Regions from separate parts of the Maridesulfovibrio zosterae DSM 11974 genome, predicted to be linked through region 3. Evidence: riboswitches for the same ligand, from Rfam matches in the RefSeq annotation. Region 3 holds a riboswitch; each other region holds the start of a gene.
What was found. A riboswitch is a leader RNA that binds a small molecule or an ion and turns the genes downstream of it on or off. The one in region 3 is predicted to bind cobalamin.
Positions count from the first base shown of each region.

Region 1: another riboswitch for cobalamin. It lies ahead of H589_RS0109015 (adenosylcobalamin-dependent ribonucleoside-diphosphate reductase); the one in region 3 lies ahead of H589_RS0111960 (sirohydrochlorin cobaltochelatase).
Region 2: another riboswitch for cobalamin. It lies ahead of metE (5-methyltetrahydropteroyltriglutamate--homocysteine S-methyltransferase); the one in region 3 lies ahead of H589_RS0111960 (sirohydrochlorin cobaltochelatase).

Region 1 covers NZ_AUDC01000012.1:461,604-469,081, forward strand. Annotated here, with positions in the region: gene H589_RS0108985 (FAD-dependent oxidoreductase) at 1-147, opposite strand, end outside; gene H589_RS0108990 (MBL fold metallo-hydrolase) at 436-1,368, opposite strand; gene H589_RS0108995 (molybdopterin-containing oxidoreductase family protein) at 1,623-3,629, opposite strand; gene H589_RS0109000 (methyltransferase) at 3,825-4,847, opposite strand; gene H589_RS0109005 (MarR family winged helix-turn-helix transcriptional regulator) at 4,892-5,299, opposite strand; cobalamin riboswitch at 5,661-5,808, shown strand; gene H589_RS0109015 (adenosylcobalamin-dependent ribonucleoside-diphosphate reductase) at 6,032-7,478, shown strand, end outside.
Region 2 covers NZ_AUDC01000011.1:466,824-474,301, reverse strand. Annotated here, with positions in the region: gene aroB (3-dehydroquinate synthase) at 1-116, shown strand, start outside; gene metC (cystathionine beta-lyase) at 252-1,415, shown strand; gene H589_RS0106405 (glycosyltransferase family protein) at 1,518-2,537, opposite strand; gene H589_RS0106400 (pilus assembly protein PilZ) at 2,606-2,971, opposite strand; gene H589_RS0106395 (DUF4136 domain-containing protein) at 3,171-3,743, shown strand; cobalamin riboswitch at 3,874-4,069, shown strand; gene metE (5-methyltetrahydropteroyltriglutamate--homocysteine S-methyltransferase) at 4,140-6,416, shown strand; gene H589_RS0106380 (methylenetetrahydrofolate reductase) at 6,488-7,363, shown strand; gene H589_RS0106375 (hypothetical protein) at 7,450-7,478, opposite strand, start outside.
Region 3 covers NZ_KE384342.1:91,931-99,408, forward strand. Annotated here, with positions in the region: gene H589_RS19745 (MATE family efflux transporter) at 1-1,197, shown strand, start outside; cobalamin riboswitch at 1,198-1,401, shown strand; gene H589_RS0111960 (sirohydrochlorin cobaltochelatase) at 1,510-2,412, shown strand; gene H589_RS0111965 (FecCD family ABC transporter permease) at 2,416-3,489, shown strand; gene H589_RS0111970 (ABC transporter ATP-binding protein) at 3,486-4,262, shown strand; gene H589_RS0111975 (ABC transporter substrate-binding protein) at 4,225-5,121, shown strand; gene cobI (precorrin-2 C(20)-methyltransferase) at 5,114-5,827, shown strand; gene H589_RS0111985 (aminotransferase class IV) at 5,923-6,867, opposite strand; gene H589_RS0111990 (bacteriohemerythrin) at 7,068-7,478, opposite strand, start outside.

The DNA.
Region 1 (7,478 bases), on a different contig from region 3:
GTAAGGATAGCCGCAGGATGCCATAGACAGCTCCGGGGCTTTTTGCAGCAAAGTAACCTTAGCAGTATCATCCAATCTTTTAGCGCGGGCCGCAGCTTTTGGACCGGCGGCGGAACCGCCGATGACGACTATGTTTTGAGAACTCATCGATTAATCTCCTCTTTACAAAATGTTATACACTTGAAGTGATGCCCTCTACGAGATCAATAGGACAACAATTTATGATGACAGCACAATTCACGTACGACTGGGAGGGTTTTACACTAAACTTAATTTAAAAGCATTGATCTCAATCAATGAAACCTGATTTTAAATCAGACTTTAACCAAAAGAAGACTTATCAATAAAACATAAATGGGCTGTAAGGATATCCCTACAGCCCAATAATAAACCAATAAAAAAGGTCACTTTATTTCAGAATGCTCAAGTATCAGACTAAGAATTCTTTTTCTGATCGGAAATAGCCTTATCCACCCAAACTCTTAATCGGTTCTGGTAATCTGAATACCCTTCTTCGCCGACAAAGAATGGATTGGCGCCGGCAGTCTTTCTACTTCTGCATGCGTCAAGTTTCTTATACCCGTTTTCAGAAAACAAATGTGCAGTAACCATAACATTTACGTGATTAGCCCGGGTATATTCAGCAAAATGATCAATAGATTTGCGATATGCCTGCTTCGCTTCAAGAGTTCTAGGAAGACCGCTTCCGCCCCATTGGCCAACCATGAATGTTTTACCGTTTTCACGCGCAGGATATATGAACGATAAGCATCCCGGAGTATGTCCCGGAGTTTCAATAACGGTTATCGTAGTATCCCCAAGCTTAACCTTTTGGCCATCATGTATATATGCATCGACTTTACATTTGGGTGAACGGGGACCATTTGCTCCCTTATTATTTTCATTCATAAAATGAAAATCTCTCTCACTCATGAGTATTTTAGCATTGTATTTATCCTTTATATATTGAGCTCCACCGTAATGATCACCATGCCCATGGGTAAGCATAACCATTTTAATATCTTCAGGATTTAAGTCAACTTTTCGAAGGCCATCAATAATAAGTTGTGCATCACGATTGTCCCACATGGAATCAATCAAGATAATCCCATCAGATGTATTCAAAACCCACGAAACAACACTCATACTGCCAATACAATACAAATTATCTGCAACTTTTGTTGGTATTAAAGGAGTATTATCAAACAACTGTTTTGGAAGATTTTTAACTCCCGCAGGCATGGGGGACATTGTTCTCTTGTCATTATCATTGGCTTCAGCATTTGTGATAAGAAGGGGAAATGCCGCCATGCAAAGAAACTTCTTCAACGCATTACGACGCCCAATATCAGTAATTGAGTCAGGCATAAAATTCTCCATTTTTTAGGGAAGGACGAGCTGTTCATGCACAAATAATTTACAATCTTAATAAAGGTGCACTATCAAAAAAACTCGAACAGATTCGAATAAATGAAACTATACATGAACTAACCGGCTAAACAATGACCTGAGTCACTGAGAAGAACGAATGTGAAGAGCAAGACTTAATGCAGCAGAACTCAGTTGAAGTCATATATATCACAACTGAAACGACGCCCCAACAGATCCGAAGACAACACGGATTAAACCTTCGAGACATCCACAGTATTGTCGTTCAAAGTAGTCGCTTCTCCAATATCCGATAGTCTTTCATGATGCAGGGTATTTACAAGATTCCCCGTAACCGATTGTCTGGTATCAAAAACACCTACAGCTGTAACAGCTCCTTTAGCGACTAGAGAAGTCACTCGTGCGATAAATGTAACCTCACCCAAATCATTAAAAGCACGAACTAAATCTTTATCCGCAATATCCCGTACAGCCGCATCATCTGGATGTATAGCCAGAGTCATATCTCCCCGCCTGTCGACAAGATCATCACGTTCCAAGAAAATTGAGTTCAAAGTTTCTGCACTTGGTGCTGCAATCAACCGTAAAGGATAACTGCCTCCATGATTTTCCTGATAGTGCGGGATTGGAGCGGCAAGATCATTATTAACAATCTGCATCTTGCCTGTAGGAGTTCTCCAGTCAGTGTGATCAGCAAACGGAATGGAAAGTAATCCACCAGTTTTCAGGATCTCACGCTGTTCAACTGAAAGATCCACCAATCCTTGCAGAGGATGTTCCAACAGCTCTTTTATAAGATTCTCTTCGGTTTGATAAAAATAACTGTCTTCATATCCCATCCCCTTAGCGAGAAGACAAAAGATATCCCAGTTACTTTTGCATTCACCAGGTGCAGGTATAATTTTATATGCCGTTCCAAACGAACAATAACCGTAAGAACTGTAGCAGTCAGATTGCTCCACGGAGAAGGTCGCCGGCAGTATTATATCGGCATAACGGGCAGTATCGGTCATAAAACGTTCGTGTACCACGGTAAACAACTCAGGATTAAGCAATCCATTTTCTATACCCTGCTGGTTTGCTACCGAGGCAACTGGATTACTGGCATATATATGCAGACAACGTATCGGAGTCTCTCCGTTCTCTCCTTGTAAAGCTGAACCGAGTTTATTTATATTTACTGTACGGGCTTTGTTACGTCTAAAATCAGGTCTTGTAATTCGATCCATGTCCACATAAGGACCTCCTCCTGTATTACATCCGCATAGACCTCCACCAGAGCGAGTCCATGCTCCGGTAAAAGCTGATAAAATTGTAATAAGACGAACGGTCATTCCGCCATTTCCATGCCGTGAATTTCCACTGCCCAGAATAATGGCCGGGGCTGAAGCTGCTCCATATTCTCTGGCAAGCTCAACTATAACCTTAGCTGGTACTCCGGTTATCCCCTCTGCCCATTCCGGTGAATAGGTACTAAGTGTTTCTTTGAACTCATCAAAGCCTACCGCTTCTGTTCTCATAAATTCTAAATCAGTCATACCTTCTTCATGCAGCACATGCATCATAGCAAGCGCCAGTGCCCCGTCAGTACCGGGAGTAACGAGTACAACTTGATCACAGTATGAAGCCATTTCATGAGCATACGATTCGATAAGCACAACACGCTTTCCATTCTTACGGGCCCGAACAATATCCGGCATACTCTGAAGGCGCGTAGCCTTCATGTTACAACCCCACACTATATAAAAATCACTATCAGCAAGTTCTCTTGGATCAAGGCCCCCTGTCTCACCCATTACCGCTGAATACCCAGCTCCCTTAGCTGAAGCGCATAGGGTCTTTATAAGCAAACATGCTCCCATTTTATTAAACAGAGCATCACCACAATTGCGGTGAATAAAACTCATAACCCCTGAATAATAAAATGGCAGAATTGAGTCTGGACCATTCTCAGCCAAAGCCTGCTTCCACCGTTCTACAATTGTACTGACAGCTTCATTCCATGAAACAGGAATAAACTCTCCGGCCCCCTTCTTTCCAACTCGTTTTAGGGGGGTAGTTATCCGCTTAGATGAATATATGGATTTTTCATAACGCTGCATCTTACGGCAGATCAGGCCGCCTGAAATGAGGTCATCTGGATCACCTTTAATTTTAACAATGCGATCATTGTCAGTTTCAGCCAAAAGTCCGCAAGTGGTTGGACAGTCATATGGACAGATAGTTTTATACGTTGTCATGCTTAAAATCCAATTTAATTGATTTAACTACTAAGAAACTAACCATTGTCAGAAACTAATAATTTTAAGATTTAGAATTGCATAAAATATGAAAAATAAGACAATTATTACAGCATTTTTTAAACAATATACATTTACTTTAAACTAAACATAAGTGTTGATCAAATTCTTACAACTACAGTTGCGTTGCCATATTTATCTTTTTTCCAACTGGGCCATAGTTATAAGTCCAAACCCATTTTCTGAAACATTTTCATATCTGATATTTTCAAATCCATGTAAAAGTAAAACTTTTGTGAGTTCATCTTTTTCTATAAAATGTGATGAGTATCCGCATAGTCTGGTCAAAGCCTCCAGCGAAGCTTTGGCTTTCAAGTCAGCAGATTTTTCATACCGGGTATAATGATGAGAAACGAACCAACCGCCCGGCTTAAGTGTCTCTGCAATTTTCTTAACAGCATTCGAAAGATCTTTTTTCATAGCATATAAGATGTGTGACATGACCGCTATATCATATTGCGATTCTGGCAGACGATCTTCTCTGAAATTAAAAGCACTGGTTGTGATCCGCTTTCTAAACCCCATATTATTGCAACGGGATTGAACCAAATCCAAAACATGCGGCAGGTCATAGATAACCCCCTCCATCTTGGAATTTCGCTCTAGAACTCCAAGAGTATATAGGCCATGATTACCTCCAATGTCACACATGGAAGTAAAATCATCAAAACCGGGCAACCTCGAAATACAATCTACCACCGGAGCCAATCCGCTGCTCATGGCATCCTGCGCAGTACCTTCAATGGCATCTTCGGCCCCCCACTCACTATCTGTAACCTCACGCTGCATCTCTCCACCAGCAAGCAGTTCAGGTATAGAGTCTTCAATCAGTGAATTGAAATGGGAAGACAACTGCAAAGCTTTCCCCTGATATAATGGAGATGTGCTGACAAGATATTCAACAGCCAGAGATGTATTTCTATAAATCCCATCTTTAAACTCTAAAATTTCGGAAGCAACCAGCACATCAAGAACTGGCTCCAAGCGTACAGCTTCAAGCCCCATATCATCAGCTAAATCCCCAGCAGTCGTTCCGATATCTGAAATAAAGTCAAACAATTTCAACTTTACTGCAGCTATAATTAATTTAGGAGTAATCGACTCCATTATTAATTTACGTACTGGTCCAAAATCATTTTCAGGTATAGCAATAAACATAGCCCCTCCGAAGTTTAGCAGCTAAACTTATTTAATAAAAAAATTTACTCTAAATAATTATCCATCCAGCTATTCATTTTCTCGCTCAATTCGCAAACAAGACGATAAGAGTCATCATCCAGCCCCCCCAGGAACTCTATAAATTCAGCATCATGGTGCTTATGAAATTCCATATGATTGTCATGAGCAATTCGTCCTGACTCAGTTGCCCTTATAATTGAGCGAGCTCTATTTAATTGATCCTTTTCCCTGGAAAGCAAACCTTTTTTACACAACCGACCAATTATCTGGGAAACAGCCCCTTTAGTAATACCAAGTTCACGTGCAAGATCTGTAACACCCGAAGATCCATGACCAACAACGGTTGACACCATTTTTATTTCAGCAGGGAACAAAGGATCACCCACGCCAAAATCAAAGGGCATCTTTTCGATTCGTGAATACTTTTCCATAGCATTTCCTAATAGCTTCATTGCCGGCAACACTTTTTTAAATGTTTTCATACACACTGTTTAGCTGCTAAACAGTGTGCAGTCAATCTGCTTTCATAAAAGATATTCTTGATATCACAACTGCACAAACACCTAAGTTTGAATTCTGACTTAATTATACTGGTACTAAAAAAAAAGAATTGATCACCAGTAATTCTCAGAAATCCAATCTCTTGGATAGTTATACACATAAATTTATTTTCTGTGGAAAACGAGTAAGTGCTCCTATGTCAGCCTTACTCCCACAAAGGCTAATGAGCTTTGAGTATGAAAAAGTCTAGAAAGGTCTTGACCAAAAGCCAAGGTTTGCTAGACTCACCAGCGTTGATTTTGTACTTCAGGTATCTGAACTTTTCAGATCATAAATAAAGGAAACCCGGTTAGATTCCGGGGCGGTTCTGCCACTGTATTTTTTATACTTTTATAAGGATAAAAAAAGCCAGCAACCTTTCCTGAAGCATTTCTGCAAGATGCAGATATTTTCCATCATACGGATACTCTGGCTTTAAGAAATATCCGACCTTAAAAAACTTGCAGGATACAGCCTTCTGGGCTCCCTGCGCCACAAACTCATACCTTATCTTCATGCTGAAGGACCTGCATACTGGCAATTTTCAAATTGCTTTGTCGCTTGTGCTTTGTGCTATGATAAAAAGGTCTGGGACAGACAATCCCCTCAAAGGACTAAACAGAATGACCGGACACGCAGTTATCACCCGTGAATCAGCCAAAATGGCTTTAGAAGAACACACTCGCTTTCAAGAAACCGTCAGCTCCAAAAAATACCAGATCCGCGACCGCAAAGGCCGTCTCCAAGAGCACTCCTTCACTGATGTTAAAAACAGACTTTGCCGTGAATTCTTAAAGCAGTCCCGGTTTGACAATCAAGAAAACGAGCAAGTGTGTGAAATGCTCCAGTCAGGACGATTCATCCCTGCAGGCTCAATTCTTTCAGGTCTGGGTAACGACTATATTAAATGCTCTCTTAGCAACTGCTACTTAGCCAAAATCGAATCAGATTCATTGGAAGGTATCTTTGAAGCCCAGAAAAAACTCGCAAGGACCTATTCATATCGTGGGGGGAGCGGGATTGACATTACCATATTGAGACCTTCAGGCGATCCTGTGAATAATGCAGCTGTAACGTCTTCCGGAGCAGTCAGCTTCATGCCGCTTTTCAGTGAATTGACAAATACTATAGGCCAGAATGGCAGACGCGGTGCGCTGATGATATCTTTGGATATCAGACACCCTGAGACCCGCCGTTTTATCTGGTGCAAAAGCAAACCTGAAGAAATTTTCGGAGTGGATTCCCTTACAGGTAAAACTCAGGATGTATTCGGGGCTAATATCAGCCTTAAAATTACTGATGATTTTATGCAGGCTGTGGAAAATGATAAAGATTGGACCTTTATTTTTCCTGACCGTAGCAAGGTTACGGGCAAGATATGTGGACATGAGACACTAGAGCTTCTTCCGGAAGTATATGAAGCACTTGATCCGCAAATTGGAGATCATCTTGAGGCTGAAATTACCTATAAAATTACTGCCATTGACCCCAAAAAGTATCTGATCAAAGTAGAACCGGATCTTCCTGTAAATGATGAACAGGCTGTTCTTCATGAAGAGTCACTGACATTTACTCTCGCCAGACGACGTAATGAGACATCGGATATTTTTGATCCGGTAAAGTCAGTGTATAACACCATCTGGGACGGAGACTACAGCCGCTGGCAGGAACTCGGACTTCCTTTCAAATCGTATGAAACAGTGAATGCCCGTGAACTGCTCGAAGAGATCAGCACGTCAGCATGGCAATCCGGTGACCCTGGAATTCTGTATCAGGATACTACACAGCGCAATACTCCCGGTACATACATCGATCCTAAGCGTCTTAAGCCAATGTCCACAAATCCATGCGGAGAGCAAAGTCTGGGCTACTGGAATAATTGTCTTCTCGGGGCTATGGTTTTGCATCGTTATGTCGCCAACCCTTTCACAAAAGAGGCACAGTTTGACGCAGACCTGTTCCGGGACGATCTGACCAGAACAATGTTCTTTATGGATACTATGTCTGATCTCAACCAGAGCAAGCATCCCCTTCAGGCACACCGTGATGCAGACAAGTATGGTAAAAGAA
Region 2 (7,478 bases), on a different contig from region 3:
AGAAGGTTAAGCAGGGCGCAGTCGTTATTGTTGCTCTGGACAAGCTTGGTAATGCTGTTGTTAACGAAGATTTTCCTCTTGAGTTTATTGAGGCGGAATTGCTTGATTTTGAATAATGGCAATATTGATATCGTGTAACGATATATTTCTGCTATCGTTCTACTGACTTTAAAGGTGACAGGTTAAACGGATTCCGTTTGACCTGTCGCTTTTTTTGAATTTCTATTGAGCATTAATAACACGGAGTGAAAATGCATAAGATATCTACAAAATTAGTTAATGGCGGTAATGATGCGGCAATGCAGCAGATCAATACTATCAACCCTCCTTTGCATCGGGCTTCTACTGTATTGTTCGATTCTTATTCGGATATGCTTAAAGCTAATTGCGGACAGTTCGAAGGGATAGAGTACGGGACATCCGGTCTGGCTGCACAAAAGGCTTTTGAGTCTGCTATGGTGGAGCTTGACGGTTCATACGGCTGCAAAGCATTTCAGTCAGGCATCAGTGCTATTGCCATGGTATTGATGGCTTTTACTCGTCAGGGCGATCATATTCTTATTTGTGATAATGTTTATGGCCCTACCCGCCATTTTTGTGATGGTTTTTTATCCAAATATGGCGTGAAGACTGACTATCTGCCTTCCAGCGCCGGAGCTGATGTTATTGATTTCATCAGAGATGAAACTAAACTTATTTTTATGGAATCTCCTGGTTCAAATACTTTTGAAATCCAAGATGTTCCGGCTATAACTTCTATCTGCAGGGAAAAAGGCGTTGTTTCTGTAATTGATAACACATGGGCAACTCCACTCTATATGAATCCTTTTGAGCTTGGCGTAGATATTTCGATTCAGTCTGCAACAAAGTATATTACAGGTCACTCAGATATCTTGCTGGGAACTGTATCTACAAATGAAAGGTATTGGGAAACCTTTAAAAAATGTTGCGGTCTGTTCGAGGCATTTGCGCCGCAGGAAGATTGTTATCAGGCGTTGCGGGGATTGCGTACACTTGCAGTGCGGTTAAAGCATCATGAACTTGCTGCTCTTGATGTGGCAACGTGGCTTTCTGAACATGATATGGTTGATGCTGTTATACATCCTGCTCTTGCAAACCATCCACAGCATGAGCTTTGGAAAAGAGATTTCAAGGGCTCCAGCGGTTTATTTGGATTTACTCTTAAAGAGGAATTTGAAGATATGGATCATTCGCTCTTTGTGGATAATCTTGGGCTGTTCGGGTTAGGTTATAGCTGGGGTGGCTACAAAAGTCTGATCACAGGTGGAAAATTCATGAGGACTAATCATTTCGGATACGAAGGTAAGACCATATTCAGATTGAATATAGGAATGGAAGACGTTGATGATTTGAAACAGGATTTGAGTAAGTCTCTTCAGAAATTAAAAAAGTAATAGTATTATTGAAAATATGCAGATTTCACATAACTTTTTAAAATGTTGTGTGAGTGTCACGGGGTCTCTTTTAAAAAGGGGCCTTCGTGACTTGCGCCATTGTTAGTCATACTCAGATAAAAATATCTGCTGGGCCTTGGCTGCCTGCAAATATATTTGTTGAAATTCAGGTATTCCTATTTCCTCAGCCCAGTGCAGATATATGGATTTAAGAAAATTTTTGCGTAGCATGGGGGCCGCGTTGAGACGGTTCTGGATTGCTTTTTCTACGTTCATTTCACATATAATATTGTGTAGTGTTTCGGCGCGATGAATTATTCTATGTGAGCTTTCGATCAGCTCGTTTCCAGTCTTGGCAATTTGCTTCCTTAATGAATCTTTTTTCAGAAGAACGTTCAATTTTTCTACTAAGTCATCGGCATTGTCAGCTTCATACGAGACAAGATGTCTGCCGTCTTCAAAAATATCGAAAAGGCCTTGCTCGATTTTAGGAGTCAGTAAGCATGCTCCGCAGGCCAAGGCTTCAAAGACTCTGAAATTAAGGTCGCCGCGTTCAGCTATATTGAGGACAACCCGTGCTCTTGGAAAAAGTTTACGATATTCTCCCTGTGTTACATGTAATCCGGGCACTCGCATAGCAACTTTATCAAGAAATTTCATGCGTGCAGGAGTAAGCACTGGGTCCACCTTACCTACAAATAGTAAGTCCCACTCTTTTTCCATTTCAAGCGGAACATCTGCATCCATGACTATTGGTGGAAACCAGACCAGTCTTGATTCTTTAAGTCTGGGCTTGAAACGTTCAAGGTGATCTTTGAGACTGACAAGGCAGATATCGAATCCCTGGGCGTAGAGTGGATACCAACTATGAATATGGGTATCGATGCAGTGGAAAATAGTCAGACATGGATATGATTCTACTCCTGCCAGAGGAGGGGCAATGGATCGATCTGCGTAAACCACGGCAAAGGGTTCATCCCCTGTCTTTTCGAGAATGTCCTGCCAAGTAAATACCTGTTGTCCGCAGATGGGAATGTGAATGGTTTTATAGCCAAGTTCGTCCATGCCGGTACGGAAGAAAGTGTTACCTATCCACGCGATTGTTTTTGCTGCTTTGTTCATCTCTTGTATGAAGATAACAATTAATTAAATAAATTTAAAGCAGGACGTTTGGGTTGTACCTGGGTAAGTTATTGCAGTTGGTTATGTTTGATCATGGAGCGGATTGTCAGTTCATCAAGATCAAGTGGAGGAGTAAACTTAAAACCGCAAATGTTGTTTTCTTTCCATACTGCGACCACGTTCTGGCTGCTGAGAAAACCTATGTTATCATTAAAAATGCAGCCACGTATAAAGAGTTTGTCTTGCGGGCTGATTTTGCTTTGGTCTTCCGACCCGTTGATACTTATGCGCATACCTACAGGTGAAATATCAAGTATTGTTATGTCTATATCGCCTTTTTCAGATGATACATAAATGTCACACTGTCGGAAAAAATTTTCAATTTTTGAAAGTTTTATTCTGTTTGTTTTTCTTCTATCAAATAGTGTATTCATGAATTTCTCCATCGGGAGCAAACAGTAATTGCGAAAATAGATCAAGTGAATTATTTTTATTTTGCTTGATCAGGCCTCTTTTAACTCTTGGCTAAAGACGTTAAACGGGTTAAGTTATTAGAATCTAGGTAATAGTGATATAATATTTGATGCATATCTATATTTAAGGTGTTGTGTAAAATAAATTTGGGGGATTGTGGTGAGGAAGTTATTGGTAATTTTTATTTTGGCAGGGATGATGCTCTCCGGCTGTGTCTATGTTGATATGGATGTAGAAAATTCCCCGGCACCTGGGCTCGACTTCAGCAAGTTCAAGACTTTTGCTTTTAAAAAGAAAAGTGAGTCACGCAAAGAACTCGAATCTGGCCTTCTCGGTACAGCAAAAGCAGAGCTGGAAGCTAAAGGATTCAGGTATGATCCCAATTCCCCTGATTTTCTGGTGCTGGTTAATTTCGGTTCAAAGTCGTTTATTGAGCGCGGAGTAACCTATAAAAGAGATGCATTTGAATATAATTTTATCAGCAAGACCAATACAAACGTAGGAGCTGTAAAGGATTCAGATGTAAATCGTCAGGATAATACTGTTCGTATTTATTTAATGACCCCTGAAAATGAAGGTGAAAAGACTTTTCTCTGGCGTGGAAAAGCTTCCAGTGTCGATTTTGAAGGAGTGGGCATTGTTGGAAAGTGTCTTGTTAAAGGAGCTCTTCTAAAGTTCCCTGCAGCAGAAGGAACTTTTCATGAAAAGATGAATGTGAGAGATTGCAAATAATATTTTCTTATTAAGTTGACGTAAAGCCTTCGGAAGTAATTCCGGAGGCTTTTTTTTTGGGGATTAATATAAAATTACATACCTGCTTGACATCCATAAAATTTATTGGCAGTTTTTAATAACTATATAACAATATTTTTATATACGTAAGTAGTTGTAAATTCCTCAGGAAACGGAAAACGGTGTGAATCCGTTGCAGGTGCGCTGCTGTAACCGGAGTTATGAATTTAAAAATGGTAAAAATTCACTGGTCAAACGGGAAGAATTTATACCATGCGTCAAATGTATCCGGAAGCCAGAAGACGTCCTGTGGAAATGGTGCTGAACTTCGCAAACAAGGTCAGAAGCGAATAAAATTATTCGCGCCGCAAGGTACACTTTAAAATGGAGAACACTATGCAGACGCACACACTTGGTTACCCAAGAATAGGTAGTAATCGTGAATTAAAACAAAAACTGGAAGCATACTGGCGAGGTGATGTCTCAGCAGATGATCTCGCGATAACTGCTCAAAAAATCAGACTCAATCATTGGAATATTCAGGCTGGAGCTGGAGTCGACCTGCTACCTGTCGGAGATTTTTCATATTATGATCATATGCTCGATAATGCTGTAAGATTCGGCGCTATTCCAGAAAGGTATAATGTTGAAAACGGTCAGGCCTCCCTTGATGACTATTTCAGAATGGCCAGAGGTGAAGCTGGGGAAAACGGAATTCCTGCAATGGAAATGACTAAGTGGTTTGATACAAATTACCACTACATAGTTCCCGAATTTAAAAAGGATCAAAGTTTCAGGTTGGCTGATGACTCACTTATCAGGCAGGTCGAAGAAGCTGCTTTTGCGGGACATAAAGTTAAGGCCGTGCTTCCCGGGCCTTTGACTTTTTTAATGCTAGGAAAGTGCGCCGACGAGCAGTTTGACAAGTTGAACCTGCTTCAAAATTTAATTCCGGCTTACGTTGAGCTTATCGAAAAGCTGTCTGGTAAATGTAGCTGGATTCAATTCGATGAACCTGTTCTTGCTCTTGATCTTGATGAAGAAGTTAAGAGACTTTTTGGGCCTGTTTACAGGACTTTTAAGGAAGCGTCATCAAATCTGAGGATTTTGGTTGCCACGTATTTTGGTGGACTTGGCAATAATCTTGATGTTGCTGCTCATTTACCTGTTGATGGATTGCATGTCGATTTAGTTAGAGGGTATCAGGATCTTGGGCTTTTGCTTAAAACGATCAACTCCGATTTAAGTCTTTCACTTGGAGTCGTGGATGGCAGAAATATCTGGCGGGCTGATCTTGAGAAGGCAATTTCCACTGTGAAATCTGCTTGCAGTGTACTTGGCAGTGACAGGGTTTTTGTTGCTCCTTCGTGCTCACTCCTTCATGTGCCTTTTGATCTGGATCTTGAAACAAAACTTGATGATGAGATTAAGTCGTGGATGGCCTTTGCAAAGCAGAAGTGTTCAGAAGTAAGAATTATTGCAGATGCTGTTAGTGGGCTTGATGTTAGCACAGAACTTGCGGAAAATAGGGCTGCTTTTGAATCTCGTAAGAATAGCAGCAGGGTCCACAATTTAAAAGTGTCGCAACAACTTGCAGGTCTTAAACCTGAAGATTTTCATAGAAAATCTTCTTACCCTGTCCGTGCAGAAATTCAGCATACCTCACTGGGATTTCCATTACTCCCAACAACCACAATAGGTTCTTTTCCACAGACTTCTGAAGTTCGTGCAAAACGAAGTGCTTATAGGAATAATCGAATTGATCAGCCAGAATATAAAGCCGCCATGTACAAATATATTGAAGACTGCATTCGTCGTCAGGAAGATATGGGCTTAGATGTTCTGGTTCATGGTGAACCTGAGCGTAATGACATGGTAGAATATTTTGGAGAAAATTTTGAAGGATATTGTTTCACTTCTAATGGATGGGTACAGAGCTACGGATCTAGATGCGTAAAGCCTCCAATTATATTTGGAGACATTTCACGACCTGTCCCTATTACTTTAGATTGGATTAACTATGCTCAGTCTCTTTCAGATAAAGAAGTTAAAGGGATGCTTACCGGACCTGTAACAATACTTTGTTGGAGTTTTGTGCGTGATGATCAGCCTCGCAGTGAAACATGCCGTCAGATTGCTCTTGCTGTACGTGATGAAGTGGCTGACCTCGAAAAAAGCGGGGTTAAAGTTATTCAGATTGATGAACCTGCTTTGCGCGAAGGACTTCCACTGAGGAAATCCGAGCAGAAAGAATATTTGAGATGGGCAGAAGAGGCTTTTCGCCTTTCATCGTCCTGCGTTAAAGATGAGACTCAGATACATACCCACATGTGCTACTGCGAGTTTGATGAGATCATCGATTCAATAGCGGCACTCGATGCTGATGTTATCAGTATCGAAGCCAGCCGTAGCCGTATGGAACTCCTCGGCAGTTTTGAGCAGTTCAGTTATCCAAATGAAATAGGACCGGGAGTTTATGATATCCATAGCCCTTCAATACCTGCGCAAGCTGACATGGAATTACTCCTTGAAAAGGCTTTGAAAGTAATTCCTGCTGAGCGTCTCTGGGTAAATCCTGATTGCGGATTGAAAACGCGTAAGTGGGACGAAGTGGAGCCTGCACTAAAAAATATGGTTCAGGCAGCAATTAACGTTCGCAAAAGATTGAATTAATTAAAATAAAAGTTTTTTTCGGGGCACATGTTTGTGTCCCGAAAAAAACTTTAAAATAATGGAGAAGAAAAATGCAAGTTGCAAAAAGTATTAGTGAGTCAGGTCAGTTTTTTTCATTTGAATTCTTTCCACCAAAAGATAAAGCAACTTGGCCAGTTTTTATGGAAAAAGCGCAAAGATTGACTGACTTGAATCCTCTTTTTGCTTCAGTAACTTACGGTGCTGGGGGAACAAGTCATGAAAATTCTTTAGAGGTCTGTTCCGCTATTAAAAAAGACATGGGAGTTAATATTCTTGCCCATCTAACCTGCGCTGGAGCAAGTGAGAATTCGATTGATGATTTTGTAGGTCAGCTCAGTCAGATTGGAGTTACTGACATTTTAGCTCTCGGTGGAGACGGCCTGGCTGAATCTAATGTTAAGAGCCGTTTTTTTCATGCCGTTGACCTTGTAGAATATGTAGATGAAAAATTTTCTGAAGTTGGAATCGGTGTTGCCGGATATCCCGGCGGGCATCCTGATTGTCCGTCTATAGTCAGGGATATAAAATTTCATAATGACAAGCTTGCTGGCGGTGCCGACTTTACAATAACTCAACTTTTTTTTGATAATAGACAGTTCTTTGATTATACACAGCGCGTAGCAGCTCTTGGTGTAGAACGTCCTGTGATTCCGGGGGTTTTACCAATACAATCGCTGGCTTCATTGCGCAGAATTATGTCATTGTGCGGAGCAGCTATACCCGGAGATCTTTATTGCGGAGTTGAAAAGGCTTTTAAAGATGGTGGTGATGCGGCTGTTATGGATTTTGGGTTTGAATTCGCTCGCAAGCAAATAGCTGGCCTGCTTGATGGAGGAGCTCCGGGAGTGCATATTTATACGCTTAACCGGGCAGCAATGTGTGAAAAACTGATTGCGACTTTAAAAGCGGATGGATATTTTAACTAAGTTTTTTATCTGACTGTATTGTTAATGCAAAAATCCCCCACCAATTTAAAGTTTGGCGGGGGATTTTTATATTTGGAGGAATAATCTTAAAGGAAACCTTTGAACGTTTCAGCAA
Region 3 (7,478 bases):
TTCTGGGTATTTGGATTTCTTGGGGTAGGAACACAGACTGAAGTTTCTCATGCTATAGGTAAAAAAGATTTTAAGCGTTCTTCTTCTCTGTGCTGGCTTGCGGTATTTATTTCAATAGGACTTGGATTGACACTTAGTATTTGTGCTTATCCTCTGTTGCCAAGTATTGCACGACTTATGGGCGGTTCTGCTGAAGTACTTGGTTATGCAACTGATTATATGGATTATCGTTTGCTTGGAGCTCCTGCGGTTCTGGTTATGCTGTCGTGTTTTGGAGCTTTACGCGGGTATCAGGACATGCGCTCTCCGCTATGGATTGCTGTAGGGATTAACCTTTTTAATGTAGCTCTTGACTGGAGCCTTGTGTTTGGCCATGGACCATTTACTAAAATGGGTGTTGGCGGGGCAGCATTGGCCAGTTCTATCAGTCAATGGATAGGTGCAGTATGGGCTGTCTTAGTGGTCAAAAGACACTATGGAGTTAATTTAGGTTTTAACCTAGCTGATGCTCGTCGGTTATTTGTTATCGGCGGTGATATGTTTGTGCGTACCGGAGGGGTTTGTTTCTTCCTGTTACTTTGTACCAGATTTGCTACGAAAGCAGGGGCTGAGGCAGGTGCTGCACATCAAGCTATTCGTCAATTTTTTGTGTTTTTGGCTCTTTTTTTAGATTCTTTTGCTATCAGTGGGCAATCGCTGGTAGGTTATTTTATTGGTAGTGCAGATCGGCATACTGCGCGAAAAGTTGCTTCTTTAGTCTGTAAATGGAGTTTTGTGACAGGGATCTTGTTGACAGTTGTTATGTACTTTGGTCAGCAACCTGTTGCCTGGGTGTTAGTACCACAGGAGTCTGCAATGGTTTTCGCTCCTGCATGGCTTGCCGTTACCTTTTTGCAGCCAGTAAATTCTCTTTCATTTGCTACCGATGGTATCCATTTAGGGACAGGAGATTTTAGATATTTGCGCAATGCTATGCTGATAGCTGTTCTGGTCAGTTCGTGCGCTCTTTTTGTCGTTAATTATTACAAGCCGGAGCGGATGCTTCTCTGGATATGGCTGGTTGCAGGTCTCTGGACATTCCTTAGAGCCTTCTTTGGTATGATCCGCATATGGCCTGGAATCGGTAATAGCCCACTTGCGGTAAAAACAGCCAGAAGGTCACCAAATCAACTTATTGACAGAGTGTCTGAAGAATAATATTACGCAGTTGCCTGAGGTGCTCTCACGAGCTTAATAGGGAATCCCGTTGAATTCGGGAACGGACCCGCCGCCGTGAGTCCTTGATAATTCACTCCACGTGAATCGTGTTTTTACGATTCTGGTGTGCCACTGAAATTTATTTCGGGAAGGCCTGGTATGAATGGGACGAGTCGGAAGACCTGCCTAGGTGCAAATCATAATTATTTTGACTGATAACGGGGCTTTTATCTGTCAAACATTGCTTCGGTCAGTTAATGCTGTCCGGTTGCTGCACTTTTATTTAAGCCCCCCAAATTCCAGGAGACTGTTATGCAGTATCGTTTTGGGGACAAATTTAAAATTTTTCCCGCACTTATTCTTATTGTTCTTCTCGCTATTCCCTCATTGGCTCTTGCCGGTCACGGTGATGCTAAACCTGTTAAGAAAGGTATTCTGCTGGCTGCTTTCGGTTCCAGCATGGATGAAGCTCAGATTACTTTTGAGAATATCGATAAGGCTGTCAAAAAGGCTTTCCCTGATGTTCCGGTTCGGTGGGCTTTTTCGTCAGCTATTATCAGAAATATTCTGGCTAAAAACGGTCGAATTGTTGATTCTCCCGTTACCGCAATGTCTAAAATGATGGATGAGGGCTTCACTCATGTTGCTGTGCAGTCTTTACATACAATTCCAGGTGAAGAGTATTCCGGAATTGTTGAAACCGTTAAGAAATTTGAAGGTATGCCTAAAGGGATGACTAAGGTCACTGTTGGTAAGCCACTTCTTTTTTCTGATACTGACATGAGAAGAACTGTTAAAGCAATTATTGCAAATATTCCTAAAGATCGTAAATCAAAGGATGCTGTGGTTCTTATGGGCCATGGAACTCCTCATTTTGCAAATATCTTTTACCCCGCCTCCCAATATTATTTTGCTCAAGCTGATTCTAAGATTTTTGTAGGAACAGTAGAGGGCTCTCCAACTCTGGATGATGTGAAAGCGATGCTTGCTAAGAGTAAATCCAAAAAAGTGTATCTTATGCCTTATATGTCTGTCGCAGGAGATCATGCCCGCAACGATATGGCGGGTGATGAATCTGACTCATGGAAATCAGTATTGACCAAAGCCGGGTATAAATGCGTACCTGTTTTGAAAGGTTCAGCTGAATTTCCTCAGGTTGTCGATATATGGGTTGATCATCTTAAGGTTGCTTTCAAGCATCTTGGAAACAATTAGTTTATGAATGGACAGGTGGCAGGAATGAATGCAGAGGGCAGAAGAACACTTGCAGTAGTCGTACTGTCAGTGCTTGTGCCTGTATCCATTTTTGCTGCCTGTCTTTTTGGCGCATACAATACTGAGCCTGCACAGGTTTTAAGTGTATTTAAGTCCGCTTTGGGGTTAGGTGCAGTAAAAGTCGATTCAGCTCTATCGTTTATTATTATAGACTTACGGCTTAGCAGAGTTTGTCTATCTTTTCTGGTGGGCATGTCTCTGGCTGTAGCCGGAACAGTTTATCAGGGGATTTTACGCAATCCTTTGGCTGATCCGTTTACTTTGGGCGTAAGCAGCGGTGCGGCTTTTGGGGCCAGTCTTGCTATCTTTGCAGGGTCTACAGCTCTTGGAGTCGGCTTGTGGAAGGAGTTCGGGAATATGCTTCTGCCATTGGCTGCCCTTATCGGGGCGATGGTAGCACTTGGCGCAGTGTTGATGCTGGGAAGGATTGGTGGAAGGCTGAGGCGGGAGACAATGGTTCTTGCCGGAATAGTCGTCGCCACATTTTTGTCGGCTTTGATTTCTCTGCTCAAGTCTCTGGACGAAGATTCCGTAACCAGTATAGTTTTTTGGATTATGGGAAGTTTTCAGGGACGTGGCTGGGATCATATGATCTTATTTCTGCCATACTTTATCGCTGGAATGATTCCTTTGATCTATTATTCACGGGAGCTTGATATCCTCTCACTTGGAGAAACTCAGGCCCGTCATCTAGGAATGGATGTTTCCCGCGTACGCATGTTTCTGCTTATAGGTTCCGGGTTACTTACGGGCGCAGCTGTAGCTGTTTCAGGTATAATCGGATTTGTGGGGTTGATAGTCCCTCATCTGGTACGCATGTTTCAAGGAGCAGAGCACAGGCCATTGCTTGTTTCTTCATCACTTCTTGGGGGACTGCTTCTGGTTTGGTCTGATGTTATTGCCCGTTCTCTATTATCTGGAGGGGAAGAGCTTCCTGTTGGAGTTGTGACTGCTCTTTTAGGCGGACCTTTTTTCTGTATGGTTTTGCGGTCCGGTTTTAACGGAGGCAGATCATGATTAAGGTGAAAATGCTTTCTGCCGGATATGGAAAACATAAGGTTCTTCAAAACTTGAATCTTGAATTTCCAGCCGGAACCATGACTGCAATTCTAGGTCCCAATGGCAGCGGTAAAACAACACTTGTTTCAACAATTGCCGGTGTGCTTAAGCCTTCAGCTGGAAGCGTGGAAGTACTTGGAGAAGATGTTCACAGTTATCACCCCCGTAAACTTGCTGAGCTTATGGCTGTTTTACCGCAAAGAGTGGAGCCCGCGTTTGGACTGACGGTCAAATCGATGGTTATGATGGGGCGATACGCTCATGGATCTGGTTTTTTCGGCTATGATTCTGAGGATGAATTTATTTGTAGTGAAGCAATTAAAACTGTCGGTATCAGTCACCTTGTAGATCGTCCTGTTTCAGAATTATCCGGTGGGGAATTTCAGCGAGTTTTAATGGCTCGCACTGTTGCACAGCAGGCCGACATAATGCTTCTTGATGAGGCTGCTTCTGGGATTGATGTTTCAGGCAAAATTGAGCTTTTTGATATGCTTCGCAAAATGAATACAGCTGGTGCAACTATCATTTGTGTTATCCATGATTTAAATCTTGCCGCACTTTATTTTGATCGGCTGGTTTTTTTGTCTACGGGTAGAGTTCTGCACGATGGTTCACCCGAAGATGTGATCACAAGGGATAATATTTCAGATGTTTATAACGTTTCTGTTGAGATTGTGGTTCACCCTGAGGCCGGTGTGCCTCAAGTCCTTTTTTCTCCTTGCTACAATTAGTTTTGTAGCACCTACGCTGGGAGCATATGCAGATTTTTCCATTGTCGATGACTTTGGGCATAATGTTGTATTAAGTGCTCCTGCAAAACGAATTGTAGCCTTGTATGGTTCTTTTAATGAAGTTCTGTATTCTATGAATTCAGGAGAATTACTTGTGGGGCGTACAGCTGCTGATCATTACCCTGAGCAGATAGCGGTGCTGCCGTCAATTGGTACGCATATGCGTCCGAATCCAGAGTTAATAGTCGCCCTCAAGCCTGATCTGGTATTGCAAATGGCCGGGAGATCTCAGGCGGCAACTGTGCTTGATCCGCTTAGAGTAAAAGGAATATCTTGTGCCATGTTCAAGGTGTCCTCATTTGAGGAACTGTTTTCCATGATCGAAAGGATCGGTATATTAATTGATAGAAAAGACCGGTCGTCGTTACTAATAGATTCAATGCGGAAACGGCTTGATGTTGTGCATGAAATGAGTGCCGACTTAAAGAATAGACCTTCAGTCTTCTTCGAAGTGCGCTATCCTAATCTGCTTGCAGCCGGTCAGGGGTCTATTGTTTCAGACATTATCAGCAAGGCTGGTGCTAGAAATTGCGTAAGAAATTTTAAAAAAATTGTGCGAATGGGTGAGGAAGAACTCTTTCGTCTTGATCCTGAAAATTATGTTTATCAGGTTGGTCGAATGAATCCATCTCCTGTCAAACTGCAACAGCGTAATCATTTTAAAATGTTAAAATCAGTTTCATCAAATAGAACTTTAAAAGTAGATGAGTCAGTCTTTTCAAGACCAGGTCCACGTAATGTTGATGCTGTTGAGATTCTGGCTAAATTTTTATTCGATAAAAGAGAAATAAATGAATAATTCAGGTAAAATATATGGCATAGGTGTAGGACCCGGTGATTCTGATCTACTCACTGTCCGAGCAGTGCGGGTTCTTGAAAAGGTTGATGTGGTTTTTGCCGCATCCTCAACCAAAAATGATTATTCACATTCGTTGCAGATAGCTTCAGAGTTTATCTCTGATAAATGTGAAGTGGTAAAACTTGGCTATCCTATGACTCGTGATAAGGATATTTTGAGTAAGGCGTGGGATAAAAACTGTGAAATTGCTCTTGAGTATATATATGGTGGTAAAACAGCTGCTTTTTTGACTCTTGGTGATCCATTAATTTATTCAACGTTCGGCTACATGATGCAAACAATGAATAAACTTTATCCGGAAGTGGACTTTGAAGTTGTGCCCGGTATTACATCATATCAAGCTGCGGCTGCCAAATCTCGACAGGTTTTAGTTGAATCCGGGCAGAATCTTCTTTTAACATCAGGCGTTGCCGATCCGGATAAGTTCGCTGAAAGTCTTAAGTCTGTGGATAATGCTGTTATCCTCAAAGCATATCGTAACTTTCCGCAATTGCGTGAAACGGTTAGTTGTCTTGATAAAATGGATGTAAAATTTTTTACTAAACTTGGGTTGGATGGTGAAGCTGTCTATCTTGATGTTAATGAAGTTCCTGACAAAACACATTACCTTTCTTTGATGTTATTGACTGCCCGTAACAAAAATTAATTTATAGAATTTTGCTTTATTAAAAATGGATGGCCACTGGTATTTGTACCAGTGGCCATCCATTTTTATTTATTATAATCAAGGGATGTTGATGATTATTTTATTGGCGTTCCGTTTTTAGCCAGATCAGCTTGTAAAAGTTCACGCATACGCTTGCATACTGGGCCGGGCCGTACATCATGGATTGGTTTTTTGTTATAACGGACAACGCCTACAGCATCAATCGATGTTCCACAGACGATGACTTCTTTGGCAAGAAGTATATCATCTTCAGAGATAGCCCTGTAATCAATCTCAACTTCGTCGGCGATCAGCTGAGTTGCACGAGTCAGAGTTGTGCCAGCTAAAGCATTCGTGAACTGAGGAACGTGTAACGTTCCTTCGCTGTTAACAATACAGACGTTTTCAGTTGCACCTTCAGCAAGGAAATTCAGGTTATCAAAGCAGAAAGGTATATTGAAACCTTTTTCTGTTGCTTCACGTTTCATGAGTACATTTGGAAGGTAATCAATGGATTTTATAGTAGCTAGGTATGGCTGTTTGGCTGGAATAGAAGTTTTAAAGGCTGTGAGACCTTTTTCATACCATGATTCAGGCTTAGGTTCATATTTATATATAACTATGTAGAGAGAGGGAACAGGACATTCAGATGGATCAATACCGAATCCTCCTCCTCCGCGTCCGAGAAGGACTCGAACCATACCTGACTCAACTCCTGAGCCAGCGGCAACTTCAAGTATAATGTCAGACAGTTCTGCCCATGAGCAGGGCGGTTCAAGATAAATTGAGCGTGCAGAACGTTTCATCCTGCGTATATGAGGGTCAAGTTGGTACATCTTGCCATTTAGAAACTTGATACTCTCAAATACACCATCACCGCGGTGAACAAGATGGTCATCCCACGGCATAAGCATAAGCTTCGGGTCTGAACAGATCAGTCCGATTCTGTGTTCGTAAAATGCACAAACTTTTTCTGTTCCCGCACGCATGGCGGAGAGCATGGCATCAATATATTCTTCACTACCTACTTTCTTAATCAATTTAAGACTCCGTAAATTTATTATTACCCTCAGGAAGGATACCGCCATTAGCTACTTCAATCAGTATTCCTTGCAGCTGTATATACTTATAGATAAATGCTACTGTTCTGCAAGCGCTTTAATCCATAATTGCAGAAGCTAAAAAACCGCCCTGACTTTTACAGTCAGGGCGGTTTTTTAGCTTCTTGTATAGGCAGGTTTTAATGATAGCCGTGTTCATGCATGAAATCAGTGTATTTGGCATCAACAACCATAATATGTTTAATGAGCCAGTCCTTGAGGAATCTGATGATTTCAGTTGAAGAAGCAAGGTTGCCTGCTTCAATATCATCTTTGAAGTCTTCGATCTTTTTAATGAAAATGCGATGCAATTTCTTATGTGGTTCAGTTTCGCTGTATTTGTGTTTGTCGAATATTTTTTCTTCATAACCGAAGTGGTATATGGTGTACTCAAGCAGCCTGCTAGTGACCTCTCCAACGACTTCTCCGGTTTTACGATTACGCATTGCAGAATAAAGTTCATTAATGAGGTCAAGCAGAACCATGTGATGTTCATCAATAGTGCGGACATGAACAGACAGGTCGTCTGACCATTCAACAATTTTACCTGA